Regions from separate parts of the Ensifer sp. Root142 genome, predicted to be linked through region 2. Evidence: predicted binding sites of a transcription regulator. Region 2 holds the regulator's gene; each other region holds the start of a gene.

Region 1 (6,310 bases), on a different contig from region 2:
AGAAGATCGTCCGCTTCATCGCGCGGCAAATGCGAGATTAGATAACCGTCTAAAACAACCGGCTGTCCGGTGAAGACATCGATCACCGTCCACACATTGTTGGCTTCGATCTTCAGATCATACCGTTGCTCTCCTTCATCGAAGGCGACCAGCGACGGTCGGGAGCCCGCATGGTCAGATTATCAATCGCGGGCAAGAAACCGCAGAAGCGCCTTTTGCAACGTCTCGGCAGCCGTTCGGTTCAGGGCCACTTCGATCGGGCCCTCGTCGCATTCCAGGCAGAGCGTGCCGATCAGCGGCGCCTTATGGAGGGTGATGATGTCGCTTTCGTAGAGCTTGTTCGGCTCGGACATGGCAGTCCCCAATTCCAAACAAAGAGCTTACCACATTCGCGCGGATACGGGAGCTTTATCCCCGCACGATGGCACCTGGCGATCGCTCGGTGGGACAGGAGCCGCAACCTCCAGAGAAACATCGATGAAGCTGGACGAATAGGAGAGTTCAGGCCGACAGGCACAACCGCCTCAATTGAAACTCAATCGACGCGCTATGCTATAGGTAAGTTGATTTGGCCGATGTGGCTTTCGCGGTAGAACTTCGAACCGCCCCAATCCTTCGAACCGCCCCAATCCCCTAAATTCTCGACAGACAGGCAGGCTCGGCGTCAGTGCTTGCGGCCAACGCGTCTCGAAACAGATCTCGAGCCGTCTGTTCGTCCGAGCCAGTGCAACGCGCATCATTGATCCGGCGACAGCCGGCGCGAAAACCGCGAAACGGCTGTTGCAGCCGAATTACTCTTACCAACGCTTGAGGAGGACCGAGGCCACTATGAACGCTCTATCTTTCACGAAACGTATCATCCGCGGCCCGCGCGACACGTCACCGATCCACCGCTTCCATGTTGGCCAACTTGTCCGCTCCAAGGGCGCGCTGACGAGAGAGTCAACATCTGGAGAAACGTATCGCATCATTGCGACGCTGCCGATCCGCGACAATGCGCTCCAGTATCGCATCCGCAGCAGCCGCGAAACCCATGAGCGTGTAACGGATGAAGGCAATCTCGAATTGATTATAACGACCATGCCAAACCGGCCAAACAGATCAGCCACGGGAGGCGATCATGAACTACCACATACCGGCTCAGATCTATCTCTTCGACTATCGCGGTCTGTTTGCCTGGATTGCTCTTTCGGTCGCGGTCTTTGTGGTCATCACCACGATCCTCTTCGGCCGGATCTTGTGATGGCGCGGCACGGAGCCAAACGCCCTCCTCACTCGTGCGCCCGGCTGAATGCTAGATATCAGACAAGGCTCGTTCGGGATCTGCAAGGTCCAACAGAGCAATCAATGATCCCGTCTTCGTCAAAAGCATAACGCTCGACAGGCAGGACCGCGCCGCCGCGCATACGCCGGCGTCGGAAGGAGACATCATGTTCAATCGAACCAACCATCGATCCATCCACTTCAATCGGCCCTTCCAGTTGCCCGACACCGAGGAAACGTTCGCGGCCGGCGACTACGACGTGGACGAAGACGAGGTCCTCATCGAAGGCTTCTCCTGGCTTGCCTCCCGACGCGTTGCGACCTTTATCAAAGTGCCGGCAACGATAGAAAATCAGTATCGCATGCGCTTGATCGCGATCGAACCCGACGAACTTGAACGCATCATCACATTGGATGGTGCCGGGAACATTCCTCACTCGCAGCCACACGCTTGAAGGTACCGCTGGGTGTAACCGAGCGGTATCACGGCGATACGAAGAACGGGAGAACGACGATGCCCCACCGAGAGCATGCACGCACGATTATACGCTGGAAGAACGAGGGCCACGCGCCACACCAAATTCACGGCCGCTATCAATTCGGCCGACGTGTTGAAGTGGACGGATCCTGGACGATCTACCACGTCTTTAGCGGCAAGCCTGCGCAGGTCGATGCGTGGAGAATGACTGGCCTCAATCGTGAGAATGCAGACCAAGCCCTCGACGTTCTCAATACATACTGAGCGCGACGCGAAGCCCGCTGCCCAGGTTTGGTGCAGAGATCCGGACTTGAGCGGATGGGCATCTTTGAAATGGCATACTATGCTGTGGCTGCCTTGCGGACGGATTTCGGGCGTGCGCCCGGCAAGCTTTCGGTTGAAGACTGCGCAGCCGATGGCGACTTCGGTCTGCTGAACGGGAAGCGACCGGGCCGCAAACGCCGCCCGACGATCGATTGTATCGTCCGATGGCGGTCTCGACAGCGAGCGTTTGCCGTAACCGTTGGAGGCCTGCCAATTCATCCGGCAGTATCTGCTGATTACGGCGATATGCTGGTGCCGTTGGCCGGGTTCGTCACCCTCAACTTCATCTTCTCAAGATGATGGCGGCGGCAGGAGTTGTGTTTAAAAGGCATGGCTGCACTACAATTGCTACATCGGAAGCCAACCCACACCAACAAACGAACCGCGCACCAACGCCGTTCAGACTGTTCTCAGTATCCCATCCCGCCCATGCCGCCGTTGCCGGCCGGCCGGGCAGATTGTATTGAGGGAATGTCGGCGATCATCGCTTCGGCAGTGATCAAAAGTGCCGCGATTGAGCCGGCGTCCTGCAAAGCGGTCCGCACAACCTTCGCAGGGTCGATGATGCCGGCTTTGATCATATCGACATAGGTCTCCGTCTGCGCGTCAAAGCCCTGGTTGTGATCCCTGCTGTCGGTGAGTTTTCCCACGACGATCGAGCCTTCGACACCGGCGTTCTCGGCGATCTGCCGGATCGGAGCTTCCAGCGCCCTGAGCACGATCGAGATGCCCGCCGTGGCGTCCGCATTCGCTCCGGTCAGTCCCACCAGGACCGACCTCGCGCGCAACAGGGCAACACCACCGCCAGGAACGATGCCTTCCTCAGCCGCTGCGCGCGTGGCGTTCAGCGCATCGTCGATACGGTCCTTCTTTTCCTTGACCTCGATTTCGGTCGCGCCGCCGACGCGGATTACCGCGACGCCGCCGGTGAGTTTCGCCAGGCGTTCCTGGAGTTTTTCCTTGTCATAGTCGGAGGTCGTCTCCTCGATCTGTGCCTTGATCTGCTGGATGCGCGCCTGGATTGTCGCTTTATCGCCGGAGCCGTCGATAATCGTGGTGGTGTCCTTCTCGATCAGCACGCGCTTGGCGTGGCCGAGCATGTCGAGCGTGACGTTCTCGAGCTTGATGCCGAGATCCTCGGAGATCATCTGACCGGCCGTGAGGACGGCAATGTCTTCCAGTATGGCCCTGCGGCGATCGCCGAAGCCCGGGGCCTTGACGGCCGCGACCTTCAGGCCACCGCGCAACTTGTTTACAACCAGCGTCGCCAGAACCTCGCCCTCGACATCCTCGGAGAGGATCAGCAGCGGTTTGCCGCTCTGCACGGCCGCCTCGAGTATTGGCAGCATAGCTTGTAAATTGCCAAGCTTCTTTTCGTGGATGAGGATGTAGGGGTCCTCCAGCTCCACGCGCATCTTCTCGGCATTGGTGACGAAATAGGGCGAGAGATAGCCGCGGTCGAATTGCATGCCCTCGACAACGTCGAGCTCGGTCTCGGCCGTCTTGGCTTCCTCGACGGTGATTACGCCTTCATTACCGACCTTGTCCATCGCCTTGGCGATCATCTCGCCGACCGTCGCGTCGCCATTGGCGGCAATGGTTCCGACTTGCGCAATCTCGCCCGAAGACTCTACCTTCTTGGCGCGCGCCTGGATTTCCTTGACGACAGCAGCGACACCAAGGTCAATGCCACGCTTGAGGTCCATGGGATTCATGCCGGCGGCGACGAGTTTGACGCCTTCGCGCAGGATGGAGGCAGCGAGCACAGTCGCCGTCGTGGTGCCGTCACCGGCGAGGTCGTTGGTCTTAGAGGCCACCTCGCGCACCATCTGCGCGCCCATGTTCTCGAACTTGTCGGCCAGCTCGATTTCCCTGGCAACTGCGACCCCGTCCTTGGTGATGCGCGGCGCGCCATAGGCCCTGTCGATGACAACATTGCGGCCCTTGGGGCCCAGCGTCACCTTGACGGCGTTGTTGAGCAACTCGACACCGCGCAGCATGCGATCGCGCGCATCAGTGGAGAATTTGATTTCCTTGGCAGACATTGTGTTCGTCCAGTTCGGTCTTGAGATTGCGGTCGGAAATCGACGGCCAGGCAGCTTTCTTGGCCGCGACGGTCTTTTCGACAACGTCCATGATGTCGGGCTCGTTCTTGATCAGGGGTGCCTCACCGTCGATCCTGAAATCGGTACCGGACCGCTTGCCGAGCAAGATCCTATCACCGAACGTGGCGTCGAGCGGAATCAGCTTGCCGCATTCATTACGGGTGCCTCGACAGCCGGCGATCACTTCGCCTTCCTGCGGCTTTTCCTTGGCAATGTCGCGAGTGATGATCCCGCCCTTGGATTTGAGATAGCCTTGCGCGCGCCGGATGACGGCGCGGTCATGCAGTGGACGGATTTTCATAGGGATTCTTTCTGCGGCCTGCACATAGGGCGGCTGCAATCCTTACATAGCACCTTTGGCACTCGATAGATAGGAGTGCCAAAATACATATTCCGCCGACATCGTCTCCTACCAATAGGGCTCCTCACCGATCGAGAGCGACCTCAACGCGCCAACGGAGAGGCCAGACGCGGCCGTCGGTTTTTCTCCTTTGCCCCAATGCGAGGCGGCAGCCACGTTGACTGTGGGCAGCAGCGTGGGATTTGGCTCCGCCGTCAAACTCGCGGTTTCGCACGCCAAAGAGAAGGATACCCGGTTGTTGCCGAGGAAATTCGAGACGGATCCGTCGGGATCAAACATCCTTGTCGAGTTCGGTGGCGTTTCGAAGAGCCTCTTGCATCCTTGAGCGCCAATGGGCACCGGATAACTTGAACCAGTCGACCACGTCGGTATCGACGTTGAGGGTGAGTTTCGTCGTGGAACCGTCGGAGGGCAACACTTTCTTCTTGAGCGCTCGCGGACGTTCCAGAACCTGCTGCACCAAGTCGCTGGTAGCTCGTGTGGAATTAGCTTTAACCATCTGCCAGCCTCATGCCTTTCTGATGCCATTTCTCGCCCCGAGCTGGCACGTGTTAGGAAGTGCAAGGATTCCCAAAGTAGCGTTTGTATGCTTCATACATGGACGCCTTGTGGCAAGGGCTTTATGGGGGATTGAGTGATCGGTTGCTTTTCAGGTGAGCGAAGCAGGCCTCTCATTAGAGCAGGCTTAGGGCTCATACCGCCTCCAGCCGGAACTGACCTCTCAAAGCTGGAACAGCTGGGAACACATTCGAGCCGTCGCGGAAGTGAAAGGAGAGTTCAATGTCTGGTGAAGCACGGTCTCCTCGTCTCGCCGTCCTGATCGATGCCGACAATGCTTCGGCTAAAATTGCCGATGGCCTGTTTGAGGAAATCGCCAAGATCGGAGAGGCCAGCGTCAGGCGCATCTACGGAGATTTCGCCAGTGGACGATCGAAAGCATGGATCGAAGTGCTGTCGCGTCACGCAATCATACCGCAGCAGCAGTTTGCGTATACCACCGGAAAGAACGCGTCTGATATCACCCTCGTGATCGACGCAATGGATCTGTTGCACAGCGGTCGCTTCGATGGCTTCTGTCTGGTCTCGTCCGATAGTGATTTTACACGTCTGGCGTCGCGGATCCGCGAGCAAGGCACCGATGTTTTCGGCTTCGGCGAGCAAAAGACGCCGGAAAGCTTCCGTCAGGCATGCCGCAGATTCATTTACACGGAAAACCTCCTACCGATCGTCGCGTCAAATGGTGCGGAATCGGCTCAGACGCCCACTCCGCTTCAGCAGCCGAAGGCCGCGACCCCCATCATCAAGAAGGTCATCTCCCAGATGGAAAGCGAAGACGGATGGGTCCCGCTTGGGTCCATCGGCACGCAATTGGCGAACCTGGCATCGGACTTCGATCCGCGAACCTACGGCTTTCGCAAGCTCAGCGATCTCGTGCGCAAGACAAACGCCTTCGATATCGAGCAAATGGAAGGCAAGCCGCTACGGATCCGCGTTAAACAACAAGCATCTAAAAAAAAGGCCTGAGTCCCCGCCATTCGAACTCCCGGAAGGTGTCGCCCTGTGCGTGACCGCCAAATGCGAGCCCCTTGCTAAGATCGCCTCTTGCCGAAGCCTGCTCGCAAGCTGGAGCATAGTCGACGCGGATCGATAGCACAGCTCTGTGTGTCGGGAGTGGCGCAAGACATTGCGAGCACCATCAGACCTTGTTTTGCTCAATGAGCGCTTCAATGGCATGAACCGCTGTGGGATAGCCTGTAGCCCCCAGACCCGCTATTACCG
Region 2 (6,310 bases):
TCGCCAGGCCGGAATCGTCCGAAAGCGCCGGCAGGCCCGAGGCCTTGGCCGAGGCGAGCGCCTTGATCGTCGCGTTTTCCTCGAAGGTCGTGCCGGTCTCATCCGGTTCGACGAAGTCGAGGTCGGCTGCCGACTTGGCCTCGAAGCCGAGCGGCCCGATCAGGTCGCGGATCTCGCGGATCTTGCCGGCATTGTGGCTGGCGACGATGAGCGTCTTGTCATCCAGTGTGCGCATGATGTGTCGTCTCTTAAAAGATGCGGCGCGAAGGCCGCGGTTCATTCGATGGACCAGAGGCCCGGTTCCGCGCATTCGAGGCTGTTGCCGGCCGGATCGCGGAAGTAGAAGGAGCGCGTGCCGTTCGGCCAGACAACATCGGCTTCGATCGTGACACCCGCCGTTTCCAGCTTGGCCCTCCAGGCGTCGAGTGCCGACGCGGAAACGCGGAAGCACATGTGGCCCTGGCCGGTGGTGCCGTGCGGCGGCACCGGCAGGGCCGCATCCGGCGAAGGCGGTTTGACCGTTTCCGCAGGATTGAAAATCAGCAGAACGCCCGAGCCACAGCGAAAGAACACATGTCGGTTCTCCCGCCGTGTAATCTTCTCCAGCCCCAGCACACCGCTGTAGAAGGCCTCGGCGGCGTCGAGATCCGACGCATAGAGCGCAGTCTCAAGAATGCCATCCAGCGCCGGGGCCATCGTCTCCGTCCTTCTCGTCAGCCGGCGATCGCCTGCTTCTGCAGTGCGACAAGCTCGGCAATGCCGGTCTTTGCCAGTCCGAGCAGGCTTGCGAATTCCGCTTCGCTGAAGGGTTTGCCTTCGGCCGTGCCCTGGATCTCGACAATGCCGCCGGTGCCGGTCATGACGAAATTCGCGTCGGTCTCGGCGGCGGAATCTTCGAGGTAGTCGAGGTCGATGATCGACTGGTTGGCGAAGATGCCACAGGATATGGCGGCGACATGGTCCTTCAGGACCTTCTCGACCTTCACCATGTTGCGGGCTTCCATCCACTTCAGGCAGTCATGCAGCGCCACCCAGGCGCCGGTGATCGAGGCCGTGCGCGTGCCGCCATCAGCCTGGATGACGTCGCAGTCGATCGAGATCTGGCGTTCGCCGAGTGCGGGCAGATCGACGACGGCGCGCAGCGACCGGCCGATCAAGCGCTGGATTTCCTGGGTGCGGCCGCTCTGCTTGCCGCTCGAGGCTTCGCGACGCATGCGCTCGCCGGTGGCGCGCGGCAGCATGCCGTATTCGGCCGTCACCCAACCCTTGCCGCCGTTGCGCAGCCAGGCCGGAACCTTTTCCTCAAGGCTGGCTGTGCACAGCACGTGCGTATCGCCGAATCGCACCAGACAGGAGCCTTCCGCGTGCTTGGAGAAATTGCGCTCGAACGAAACCTTGCGCATTTGGTCGATTTTTCTGCCGGATGGCCGCATCATCAAACTCCTATCGTATCTGGTGAGCCTTCTAGAGCATGGCGCAGCCAAAGGGAACCGGTGGACAGCCGGGGATCGGGGCGATTTTTCCCTTTTGCTATCGGGCGCGGGGATCACTATATTTCCGGCGGCAGGATTGGCCTGCGAACATGGAGCGACATGGTACTGCGCAATCCCGGAGTGACCGATATCGCGGCGGCGCTGGACGAGCGTTCCGGTGAAATCTTCCGTCGCATCGTCGAAACCTATTTGAACAGCGGAGAGCCTCTCGGCTCACGCAACCTTTCGCGGTTGCTGCCGATGTCGCTGTCGCCGGCGTCCGTGCGCAATGTGATGAGCGACCTCGAAGATCTCGGGCTGATCTATTCGCCGCACATCAGCGCCGGCCGCCTGCCGACGCAGACGGGCCTGCGTTTCTTCGTCGACGCCTTCATGCAGGTCGGCAATCTCTCCCCAGAAGATCGTGCTTCGATCGATCGGCACGTGCGGTTGAGCGACCATGCCCAGCCGGTCGATACGCTGCTGGCAGAGGCAAGCCAGATGCTGTCGGGCATGTCGCGCGGCGCCGGCCTCGTGATCACCGCCAAGAACGATCCGGTGCTCAAGCATGTCGAATTCATCCGGCTGGCGCCCACCAAGGCGCTGGCCGTGCTCGTCGGCGAGCATGACCAGGTCGAAAACCGCATCATCGAGCTTCCCGCCGGCGTGACGAGCTCGCAACTGACGGAAGCAGCGAACTTCTTGAATGCCCATCTCGCCGGCCAGACGATCGGCGAGGTGCGCTCGCAGCTCGAAACCGTCAAGCAGACCGTGCGCAGCGAACTCGATGCCCTGTCCCAGGATCTGGTCGAGCGTGGACTGGCGATCTGGTCGGGCAACGAGGGCGATGAAAAGCCGGCACGGCTGATCGTTCGCGGCCGGGCCAACCTGCTCGAGGGCCTGGAGGGAACCGAGGATATCGACCGCCTGCGCATGCTCTTCGACGACCTGGAAAAGAAGGACAGCCTGATCGAGCTGCTTGACCTCGCAGAGAGCGGCCCGGGTGTCAGGATCTTCATCGGTTCGGAGAACAAGTTGTTTTCATTGTCCGGTTCGTCGCTGATCGTTGCGCCCTATCGCGACAGTGAAGATCGCATCGTCGGCGCCGTCGGCGTCATCGGTCCGACGCGGCTCAACTATTCGCGCATCGTGCCGATGGTCGATTATACCGCGCAGTTGATGTCGCGGCTTTCGCGCTGATCAGGCGCTTTTGGCCACAGGCAGCATTGAACCCTTGATTTTTCGGCCCTAAACCTCGATATCGGCATCAAATCCAGTCACTGGGCATTTTACGCCATGCGGCCATCGTTGCGCGCGGGCGTCGGAATGCGGAAGACAAGACAGACGAACACCGGAGAACGTCATGACCGACGAAACAAACAAGCACGGACACGAAGCTGCCGCGACCGACGAGGCAGTCAACGATACGCCCGAGGTTGTGGAAGCGGCGCCGGTTGCCGAGCCCGATCCGCTGGAGCTTGCAAGGGCTGAGAACAACGACCTGCGCGACAAGTATCTAAGGCTCGCCGCCGAAATGGACAACCTGCGCCGCCGCACCGAACGCGACGTCAAGGATGCCAAGTCCTATTCCGTTGCTGGTTTTGCCCGCGACATGCTCGCCGTCTCCGACAATCTGCGCCGTGCGCTCGATGCCATCCCGGCTGAAGCGAAGGAAGCCGGAGAAGCGGGCCTTACTGCCCTCATCGAAGGTGTCGAGATGACCGAGCGCGCCATGCTGTCGGCGCTGGAACGTCACGGCGTGAAGAAGCTTGAGCCGGAAGGCCAGAAGTTCGACCCGAACTTCCACCAGGCAATGTTCGAAATCCCGAACGCCGACGTGCCGAACAACACGGTGCTGCAGGTCGTTCAGGCCGGCTACACCATCGGCGACCGCGTGCTGCGCCCGGCCATGGTCGGCGTATCCAAGGGCGGCCCGAAGGCGGCAGCTACGGAAGGCGACAGCCCGGCGGCCTGAGCTGCGGTCTGATCCATTTCAACGCCGCGCGTCCACTCGGATGCGCGGCGTTTCTTGTTTTCGGCAATCATATCAACCGAACAACTGCCGCAGGTGATCGTTGAGGAAACGGCCCTCCGGGTCGACTTTCGCCCGTAATGCCCGGAAATCGCCGGATCGTGGATAGAGCGCAGTCACGTCCTCCGCGCCGAGGAAATGCAGCTTCCCCCAATGCGGCCGCGAGCCGTATTGGCGCAGGATCGTATCGACGTCTTTGAGATACTCCCAATAGTCCGTGCCCGGCTCGCCCGAGACGGAAAGCGTGATCGAATCCTGCTCGTAGAACGGGCTGATCCAGCCGGTGTCGCCTGCGGTGAAGCGGTATTCGATCGGGTAGATGCAGGTCGGGTGCTTTTCCAGCATCAGCTTGCGCACAGCTTTTACAGCCTCCTTGCCGTGGGCGATGGGCACCGCATATTCAAGTTCGTGGAAGTTCGGCACATACTCGATCGGATAGATCTCCGAGGAATAGGCGATCTTCTCGAACCCCTGCTCCATCGGCGGCCGGTCGGTGATGTCGATCACCTTCATCTCGCAGACGTCGGACGTCTTGTCCGTCGTCGAAACCGACGCGGTATCCGGCAGGCAATAGCAATGCCGGCTTTCGGAAACCGGGCACCAGAAGAAGCCGAAGTGCCGATGCTTGGCGGCGAGTTCGTCGTGCTGCTCGATCATCTCGTCGAATGTGCAGCGCCAGAGCTTTTCATGCAGGTTGTAGCTGTCCATCGCCTGCAGCGTGATCTCGGAGATCACGCCGAGCATGCCGATCGAGACGCGGGCCGCCTCCAGCAGGTCCGGCGTCGTCTCGTCGACGACGAGAATGCTGCCGTCGGGCTCAACGAGCCGCATGCCGACGATCTGCGAGGCCATGTTGCCAAGTGCTGCTCCCGTGCCGTGGGTGCCGGTGGTGAGCGCCCCAGCCAGCGCCTGGCTGTCGATGTCGCCCTGGTTGATCAGCGAGAGGCCGTTCGACTTCAATACCTTGCCCAATTGGTTGATCGTCGTTCCCGCCCGGACCGAGACGCGTTTGCGCGCCTGGTCGATGGCGACCACGCCCTGCATGTTGGCAAGCGTCAGGTGGAGCCCGCTGGTCAGCGCCACCGGCGTGAAGGAATGGCCGGAGCCGGCGCAGCGCACATTGAGCCCTTGCGACGTCGCCTCGCGGACCATTTCGGCGAGCGCCGCCTCGCTCTCGGGTGCACCGCGCTGGCGCACGATGCAGGATTGGTTTCCGACCCAGTTGCGCCAGTGGCCGCCCGTCTGAAGCATATCTTTCCCCTCTCTCAGACCGCTGTGAAGCAATTGTCGACGAACAGATGCGTGCCGTTGACGAAGCTTGCCTCGTCGCTGGCCAGAAACAGCGCGGCATTGGCGACCTCTTTCGGGTCGCACATCCGCCCCTGCTGGGCAGCGATCGCCGCTTCCGAGACATCGACGCCGTATTTCCTGAGGCCCACCAGTTCGCGCTTGCCGTGATCGGTGGCGATGAAGCCGGGGCAGACGGCGTTGCAGCGGATGCCGCGGTCGCGGAACTCAACCGCGATGGCACGGGCGAACATGTGGCAGGCGCCCTTCGTCGTGTCGTAGAGCACTTCCATCGGCGTCGCCGCCACGGCCGAGATCGACGAGGTGCAGACGATGCTGCCGCCGCCGGCGGCGAGCATCCCTGGAAGCACCGCCTTGGTCATCAGGAACATGCTGCGCACGTTGACGGCCATCAGCCGGTCCCATTCGTCCTCTTCCGTCTCCAGAAAGGGCCCGACCGCCAGGATGCCGGCATGGTTGAAGAGAACGGTGATCGCGCCGAAGGCTGCTTCGACCGCCTTGACGGCCGAGCTCACCTGCGCAGAAATCGAGACGTCGGCCGGCGCGAAGATCGCATCGCCGCCGTTTGCGCGGATGGCGGCGGCAACCTCTTCGCCCTTGCTGCGTGGCAGATCGACGATGCCGACCTTGGCCCCTTCGCGGGCAAAGAGTTCGGATGCGGCAAGCCCGCAGCCACCGGCGCCACCACTGATCAAAGCCACTTTTCCGGAAAGTCTGCCTGCCATCGTGTCCCCCTGTGCTCAAGCGTCGCGGCTAAACACGTGCTACGATCTTGGTCCCTCGTGGGATGAATTATTGTTGACGAAGAGGGGGCTGTCGATATCCCATGCGGGATACGGGGGTAGGGGAGAGTTCGACGCGGATGCTGGCTCGGGAGTCGGCCGATATTTCGGCCATGATCGGATTGATCGGAACACAGGATTTCGGCGGCGCGCTCGATCGCATGCTGCGCTCGGTCGCAAGCTTCGATCTCTCGGTTGCCTTCGCCTATCCCTATGATAACAGACCGATCGTGCTGCATGACGGCTACACCGCCAAGGTGTCCGCCAGCGCGCTTTCTGCCTATCTCGGCGGCGCCTATCTGCTTGACCCGTTCTATGTTGCCTGCAGCTCCGGCCAGCCGCAGGGGCTATGGCGCATGCGCGAACTTGCGCCTGACCGGTTCTTCCATTCGGAGTTTTCAAGCTCGGCCGAGGTGCATCCCTGCATCTCGATGGAAAGCGGGGTTCTGGTCGAAGAGATTGGCTTCGTCATTCCGCTCGATGACAGCGTGCAGGCCACCTATTCGCTGATGCGCGGCCGCGGCGGCACGCCGTTCAGCGACGAGGAACTGGAGCGCTTGCGGGTCTACGAGCCGATCGTGCGAGAGGCCGTGCGTTCGAACTGGCGCCAGCAAAGCCATGCCGTGGCGGCGACGCCTCGGCCCGACGACGCGATCGAAACCGCTTTCGACAGCCTCTGCGCCGACCGCCTGACCCGGCAGCAACGCAACATCGTC
Region 3 (6,310 bases), 460 kb from region 2:
GAGCGCCTGGACAGCGAGGAGCAGATTTCGTTCCTCGCTCGCCATGACAGCCTGACGGGCCTCCCGAACCGGCTGCAGTTCAGCAGCTATCTAGAGGAGGAACTCGATGCGGCCGCCTGGTTCTCGCGCAAGGTCGCGGTGATCGGTCTCGACCTCAATAAGTTCAAGGAAGTCAACGACCTGCATGGCCATGCTGCCGGCGATTTCGTGTTGGTGACGATTGCCCAGCGGATGAAGTCGCTGTTGCAGGAGGGCGAGTTCGTGGCCCGCTTCGGCGGCGACGAGTTCGCGGCCGTCAAGCGCTTCGAGGAATTGTCCGAACTCAACGACTTCCTCCGCCGCATCGAGAAAAGCCTGCATGAAGAAATGCGCTTCGGCGACTTCGAGTTGAAGTCCGGTGGCAGCATGGGTGTCGCGATCTATCCGCAGGACGCCGAGACGGCCGACACGCTGATCAACAATGCCGACCTTGCGATGTACCGCGCCAAGGCCGCGCTGAACCAGAGCGTCTGCTTCTACGAAGTGTCGATGGATGAGGCTGCACGCCAGCGCCGCAGCCTTGCCAACGATCTGTGGGATGCGATCGAGAAGAATCAGTTGGCGTTGCACTACCAGGTCCAGAAGTCGGTGATGTCAGGTGACGTCATCGGTTATGAGGTGCTTCTGCGCTGGCACCATCCCGAGCGCGGTATGGTGCCTCCGAACGAGTTCATTCCGCTGGCGGAAGAATGCGGCGCGATCCTGCCGATCGGCGAATGGGTTCTGCGCGAGGCCTGCCGCGAAGCCGCGGGCTGGCAGAGCACCCACAAGATCGCCGTCAATCTTTCGCCGGTGCAGCTTGCCAATGGTGACATCGTCAGCCTGGTCGAGGACGTGATTTCCGAGACCGGGCTCGACCCGAAGCGGCTGGAACTCGAAATCACGGAATCGACGATCATCGACGACAAGGAGCGCGCGCTCCTGACCCTTCGCCAGATCAAGGAGCTTGGGGTCACCATCGCGATCGACGACTTCGGCACCGGCTATTCGTCGCTCGAGACGCTGCGGTCCTTCCCGTTCGACAAGATCAAGCTCGACAAGAGCTTCATGTGGGAGGTGGAAGCAAGTCCGCAGGCAAAGGCGATCGTGCGCGCCATCCTCGCACTCGGGCAGAGCCTCTCGGTTCCTGTTCTCGCCGAAGGCGTCGAGACGCAGACGCAGCTCGATATCCTGCAGGCGGAAGGCTGTGACGAAGCGCAGGGTTACCTGCTCGGCAGACCAGCACCGATCTCAAGTCTCGCCATGGGCAAGGTGAAAGTGGCGGCCGCCTGACGGTCGCCGCCGCCTGCACGACACGGCGGCCCGGCAAACATCATTGAGGCTATTTCCAGGAAAAGTGCGATGCGATTTTCCACCAGGAAACGCGTAAAGACAACGAGCTGGAACGCTTTTGGGACTCTGTTTAAGCGCGGAAGCGCTCTGTAGGCGGGAATGCACCTACTGGCGCAGAAGCATCTTTCCCGCACCTTCGACAAGGAAGCGCGGGAAGAAGAAGATGCCGTGGATCGTACCGGAATAGCGTTCTTCGAGGCCCGAGGATTCGCCGATGCAGAACACCGGCTGCTTGTGGCCGGATTCGAGGCTGATCGTCGTCGAGAAGCAGAAGGACGAACACGTGGTTGCCGCCTGCTCAAAAAGCTCGAGCACGTGGTTGCGGTCGGCGAGGTCGTAGCAGCGCACGAAATTGAGCAGCCCGCATTCGCTCTCGTTGAGACCGTGGATCGCGGACGCCTTCTCGCCAAGCCGGAACAGGCCCGTCGACAGGTCGCCCGACCAACCTTCGGAAACGCAGAACTGTTCCAGGAATTCCTGATGCGGGAGACCGGAATGCATCTGTCCCGGAACACCGAGGGGAACTGAATTTGTTCTCGTGATCTTAAACACGGTCTACCCCAGCACGACCCCTGGCGAATGTCGTCTTCCCACCAGGCAGGCCCATCCCCAATATACAACCCTCGCCAGCCATCGACCCATAGCAGGAAGAACACGCACGATAGTCGTTTGCGTCTTTCTGTACGGAAAGGTCACGAAACTGTGACGTAGCTCGCCAAGCGAAATGATTTCGCAGGAAAGGCCGGCTTAATTTGCGATGAAATACTTATATGCTTTGCGTGATGTTCTCAAAGAGAGCTTGGACACACAGTTAATATGAAAAGTTTGAGCGATTTTTCGCTCGCTTTAGGCCCACCATCCAGTCTCTCGTGAATCTCTGTCCACTTGGGGCGGTGTTATAGTTCGTTTTTTCTCGACTTCAACGCTTTTTTAGTGCCGCCGCAGCTACCGGGTAATTTTTCCTGCGGACAGCTTTGACGTGCACGTTAGATGCAACCGCAGGATTATCGCAAAAACGAGAAAGGGCGACCCGAGGGTCGCCCTTTCCGATCCGAATGGATCATCGTGGATCTGCTTGAACAGGTCCGCGATAAGGCTGGCGCCCTATCACATCATGTCCATGCTGCCCGTTCAGCGCGCTTGACGCGCTGAACCGCTCTTAGTGCATGGGCAAAGCTTTATGGACAATGCTGCGATTGGGCTGGCGCCCTATCACATCATGTCCATGCCGCCCGTTCAGCGCGCTTGACGCGCTGAACTGCTCTTGGTGCATGGGCGAAGCTCTATGGACAATGCTGCGATTGGGCTGGCGCCCTATCACATCATGTCCATGCCGCCCATGCCGCCCATGCCGCCCGGCATCGCCGGCGAGTCCTTCTTCGGCAGTTCGGCGATCATGGCTTCCGTCGTAACGAGAAGGCCAGCAACCGAAGCCGCGTCCTGAAGGGCGGTGCGAACAACCTTGACCGGGTCGATGATGCCCATGGCAATCATGTCGCCATATTCGCCGGTCTGGGCGTTGTAGCCGAAGTTGTCCTGGTCCTTGTCGAGGATCTTGCCGACAACGATCGAAGCTTCGTCACCAGCGTTCTCAGCGATCTGGCGGGCCGGAGCCTGCAGAGCGCGACGAACGATGTTGATGCCGGCTTCCTGGTCGTCGTTCACACCCTTGACGGTGATCTTGACGGAAGAACGCAGCAGGGCAACGCCGCCGCCCGGTACGATGCCTTCCTGAACAGCAGCGCGCGTCGCGTTGAGAGCGTCGTCGATGCGGTCCTTCTTTTCCTTCACTTCAACTTCCGTCGAGCCGCCAACGCGGATTACGGCAACGCCGCCAGCGAGCTTGGCAAGACGTTCCTGCAGCTTTTCGCGGTCGTAGTCAGAAGTGGTTTCTTCGATCTGAGCCTTGATCTGCGAAACGCGGCCTTCGATGTCGCTCTTCTGGCCAGCACCGTCGACGATCGTGGTGTTTTCCTTGGAGATCGAAACCTTCTTCGCACGGCCGAGCATGTCGAGCGTGACGTTTTCGAGCTTGATGCCGAGGTCTTCGGAGATCACGGTACCACCGGTCAGGATGGCGATGTCTTCGAGCATGGCCTTGCGGCGATCGCCGAAGCCCGGAGCCTTGACGGCAGCGATCTTCAGGCCGCCACGCAGCTTGTTGACGACGAGCGTAGCAAGAGCTTCGCCTTCGACGTCTTCAGCGATGATGAGGAGCGGCTTGCCGGTCTGAACGACAGCTTCGAGAACCGGGAGCATGGCCTGGAGGTTCGAGAGCTTCTTCTCGTGGAGGAGAACGAAGACGTCGTCGAGGTCAGCGACCATCTTTTCCGGGTTGGTGACGAAGTAGGGGCTGAGGTAGCCACGGTCGAACTGCATGCCTTCGACGACTTCGAGTTCGGTTTCGGCGGTCTTGGCTTCTTCAACCGTGATGACGCCTTCGTTGCCGACCTTCTGCATCGCTTCTGCGATGTCGAGGCCGATCTGACGCTCGCCGTTTGCCGAGATCGTGCCGACCTGTGCGACTTCTTCCGAAGTGTTGATCTTCTTGGCCTTGGCCTGGAGATCCTTGACGACTTCGGTGACAGCGAGGTCGATGCCGCGCTTCAGGTCCATCGGGTTCATGCCGGCAGCAACAGCCTTGGCGCCTTCGCGAACGATCGCCTGGGCCAGAACGGTTGCAGTCGTGGTGCCGTCGCCGGCGATGTCGTTGGTCTTCGAAGCAACTTCGCGGACCATCTGGGCGCCCATGTTTTCGAACTTGTCTTCAAGTTCGATTTCCTTGGCAACTGATACGCCGTCCTTGGTGATGCGCGGAGCGCCGAAGGACTTGTCGATGATGACGTTACGGCCCTTCGGGCCGAGCGTGACCTTTACGGCGTCAGCGAGGATATCGACGCCACGCAGCATCTTTTCGCGCGCGGTGCGGCCGAATTTGATTTCTTTTGCAGCCATTTGAGAAAACTCCCGGGCTCATTGCCCATTGGTTGTCATGAAAAGGTGTGGACGACGGCAGATCAGCCGATGATGCCCATGATGTCGGCTTCCTTCATGATGAGAAGGTCTTCGCCGTTGATCTTGACTTCGGTGCCCGACCACTTGCCGAACAGAACGCGGTCGCCAGCCTTGACGTCGAGAGCAACAACCTTGCCGCTTTCGTCACGGGCGCCCGAGCCAACAGCGACGATTTCGCCTTCCTGCGGCTTTTCCTTAGCGGTGTCCGGAATGATGATGCCGCCCTTGGTCTTTTCCTCAGACTCGACGCGGCGGACGACAACGCGGTCGTGCAGCGGGCGGAAATTGGTGCTTGCCATTAGTCTAATCCCTCGATCAAATGACACTACGGATCGCTCAACGACCCGATGGATGGGTGTTAGCACTCTCTTTTGTCGAGTGCTAGCGAGGCCGAGATAAGGCTGGGTCCGGGACGAGTCAAGGATTGGCCGTTCAAAAAATTTCAGGCGACATGATTATCGGCGGCTGATGACAGGCAACGAACGGCGGCCGGGCCGGAACGTTTGCCTGCCTATTGCATGAAGCGGTCGGAATTTGGGCAGATCCGATATCGAGGATTTGCCTGGTCTCGCTGCCCGATCCGGTTGTTATCATGAGCCTCGGGGTCGGCAGGCCCTGACGCTGATGTCCCGTGGACCGTCTCCTCGGCATGAGGGAGGGGCGGGCGCCGAATCCTTGGGAATGGCGGCGATTTTCTAGGCGCGAGGCTTGTATTCTCGGCCCTTCCTTGCCATGCAAGCCGGAAACCGAGTTTGCAGGAAGCCCGCATGGCCGCAAGGATCAACAGTTTTCGGGAAATCGCAGGGCGCTATGACGTCGTGCTCTGTGACGTCTGGGGTGTTCTCCACAACGGCGTTCAGGCGTTTGCGTCGGCCTGCGAGGCCCTGGCGGAAGCGCGTGCAGCAGGGCTTACGGTTGTCCTCATCACCAATTCTCCCCGGCCAAGCCCCAGCGTCAAGGTACAGATCCGCGGGCTGGGCGTTCCCGATGAAGCCTATGATCGCATCGTCACGTCGGGCGATGTGACCCGCACCTTGATCGCCGCAGCCGACAAGAAGATTTTCTTCATCGGCGCCGAACGCGATCTGCCGTTGCTCGAAGGGCTCGGCACCGAGATCGTCTCGTCGGAAGATGCAGAGACCGTCGTCTGCGCCGGCTTCTACGACGATGAAACCGAAACGCCGGAGCACTATCGCGCGACGCTGACCGGACTTGCCAAGCGCAAGATCCCGTTCATCTGCGCCAATCCGGACCTGGTGGTCGAGCGCGGCCACCGGCTGATCCCCTGTGCCGGCGCCATCGCCAAGCTTTACGAGGAGCTCGGCGGCGAAGCCCGGATCGCCGGAAAGCCCTATATCTCCATCTACCGTGCCGCGCTGACGGAAGCCAAGGCCGTTCGCGGTCCACTCGATCTGTCGCGTGTCATCGCCGTCGGCGACGGTATGCCGACCGATGTCAAGGGCGCCCAGGATGCCGGCTTCGATCTGCTTTACATCAGTGCCGGTATTCACGCGCAAGAATACATGAACGAAAGCCGCACCGACGAGGCGAAGCTTACTGCCTTCCTGAGGAAGGAAGGTGCTTCGCCGAAGTGGTGGATGCCCAGGCTCGCCTGACGGGAAGATCGAGATGACGGTTTTTCATCGCAACGAAACCCGCGACCCGCTGCCCGAGCGTCTGCGTGGCGGCGTTGTCGCCATCGGCAATTTCGACGGTGTTCACCGCGGCCACCAATCCGTGCTGGAGCGAGCGCTGGAAGAAGCCGCGGCACGCGGCGTTCCCGCACTGGTGTTGACCTTCGAGCCGCATCCGCGCACGGTCTTTCGGCCAGACACGCCGGTCTTCCGGCTGACGCCCGCACCGCTGAAAGCCCGTATCCTCGAAGGCATGGGGTTTGGCGCCGTCATCGAATACCCGTTCGATC

Evidence for each region. The regulator HrcA, encoded in region 2, represses chaperone genes, less so after heat shock. The targets are predictions, from matches to a motif close to GTTAGCACTCNCNNNNNGNGAGTGCTAAC.
Region 1: a site for HrcA is predicted at 4,526-4,554, ahead of ASD52_RS19015 (co-chaperone GroES). Genes of this name have one in related genera too.
Region 3: a site for HrcA is predicted at 4,744-4,772, ahead of groES (co-chaperone GroES). Genes of this name have one in related genera too.

What each region holds. Positions count from the first base shown of each region.
Region 1 is NZ_LMFK01000017.1:55,880-62,189, reverse strand. Features, by position in the region: gene ASD52_RS37525 (hypothetical protein) at 1-86, opposite strand, end outside; gene ASD52_RS38570 (hypothetical protein) at 183-353, opposite strand; gene ASD52_RS40620 (hypothetical protein) at 1,121-1,243, shown strand; gene ASD52_RS19035 (hypothetical protein) at 1,431-1,718, shown strand; partial or broken gene ASD52_RS40130 (IS5/IS1182 family transposase) at 2,126-2,341, opposite strand; gene groL (chaperonin GroEL) at 2,476-4,110, opposite strand; gene ASD52_RS19015 (co-chaperone GroES) at 4,079-4,471, opposite strand; gene ASD52_RS19005 (BrnA antitoxin family protein) at 4,803-5,030, opposite strand; gene ASD52_RS19000 (NYN domain-containing protein) at 5,312-6,055, shown strand; gene ASD52_RS18995 (type II 3-dehydroquinate dehydratase) at 6,228-6,310, opposite strand, start outside.
Region 2 is NZ_LMFK01000012.1:109,027-115,336, forward strand. Features, by position in the region: gene rdgB (RdgB/HAM1 family non-canonical purine NTP pyrophosphatase) at 1-235, opposite strand, end outside; gene ASD52_RS13070 (VOC family protein) at 277-696, opposite strand; gene rph (ribonuclease PH) at 714-1,433, opposite strand; gene hrcA (heat-inducible transcriptional repressor HrcA) at 1,593-2,672, shown strand; partial or broken gene grpE (nucleotide exchange factor GrpE) at 2,827-3,447, shown strand; gene ASD52_RS13090 (D-arabinono-1,4-lactone oxidase) at 3,520-4,755, opposite strand; gene ASD52_RS13095 (SDR family NAD(P)-dependent oxidoreductase) at 4,770-5,537, opposite strand; gene ASD52_RS13100 (helix-turn-helix transcriptional regulator) at 5,675-6,310, shown strand, end outside.
Region 3 is NZ_LMFK01000012.1:571,808-578,117, forward strand. Features, by position in the region: gene ASD52_RS15275 (EAL domain-containing protein) at 1-1,311, shown strand, start outside; gene ASD52_RS15280 (hypothetical protein) at 1,477-1,923, opposite strand; gene groL (chaperonin GroEL) at 2,689-4,326, opposite strand; gene groES (co-chaperone GroES) at 4,389-4,685, opposite strand; gene ASD52_RS15295 (TIGR01459 family HAD-type hydrolase) at 5,154-6,002, shown strand; gene ASD52_RS15300 (bifunctional riboflavin kinase/FAD synthetase) at 6,016-6,310, shown strand, end outside.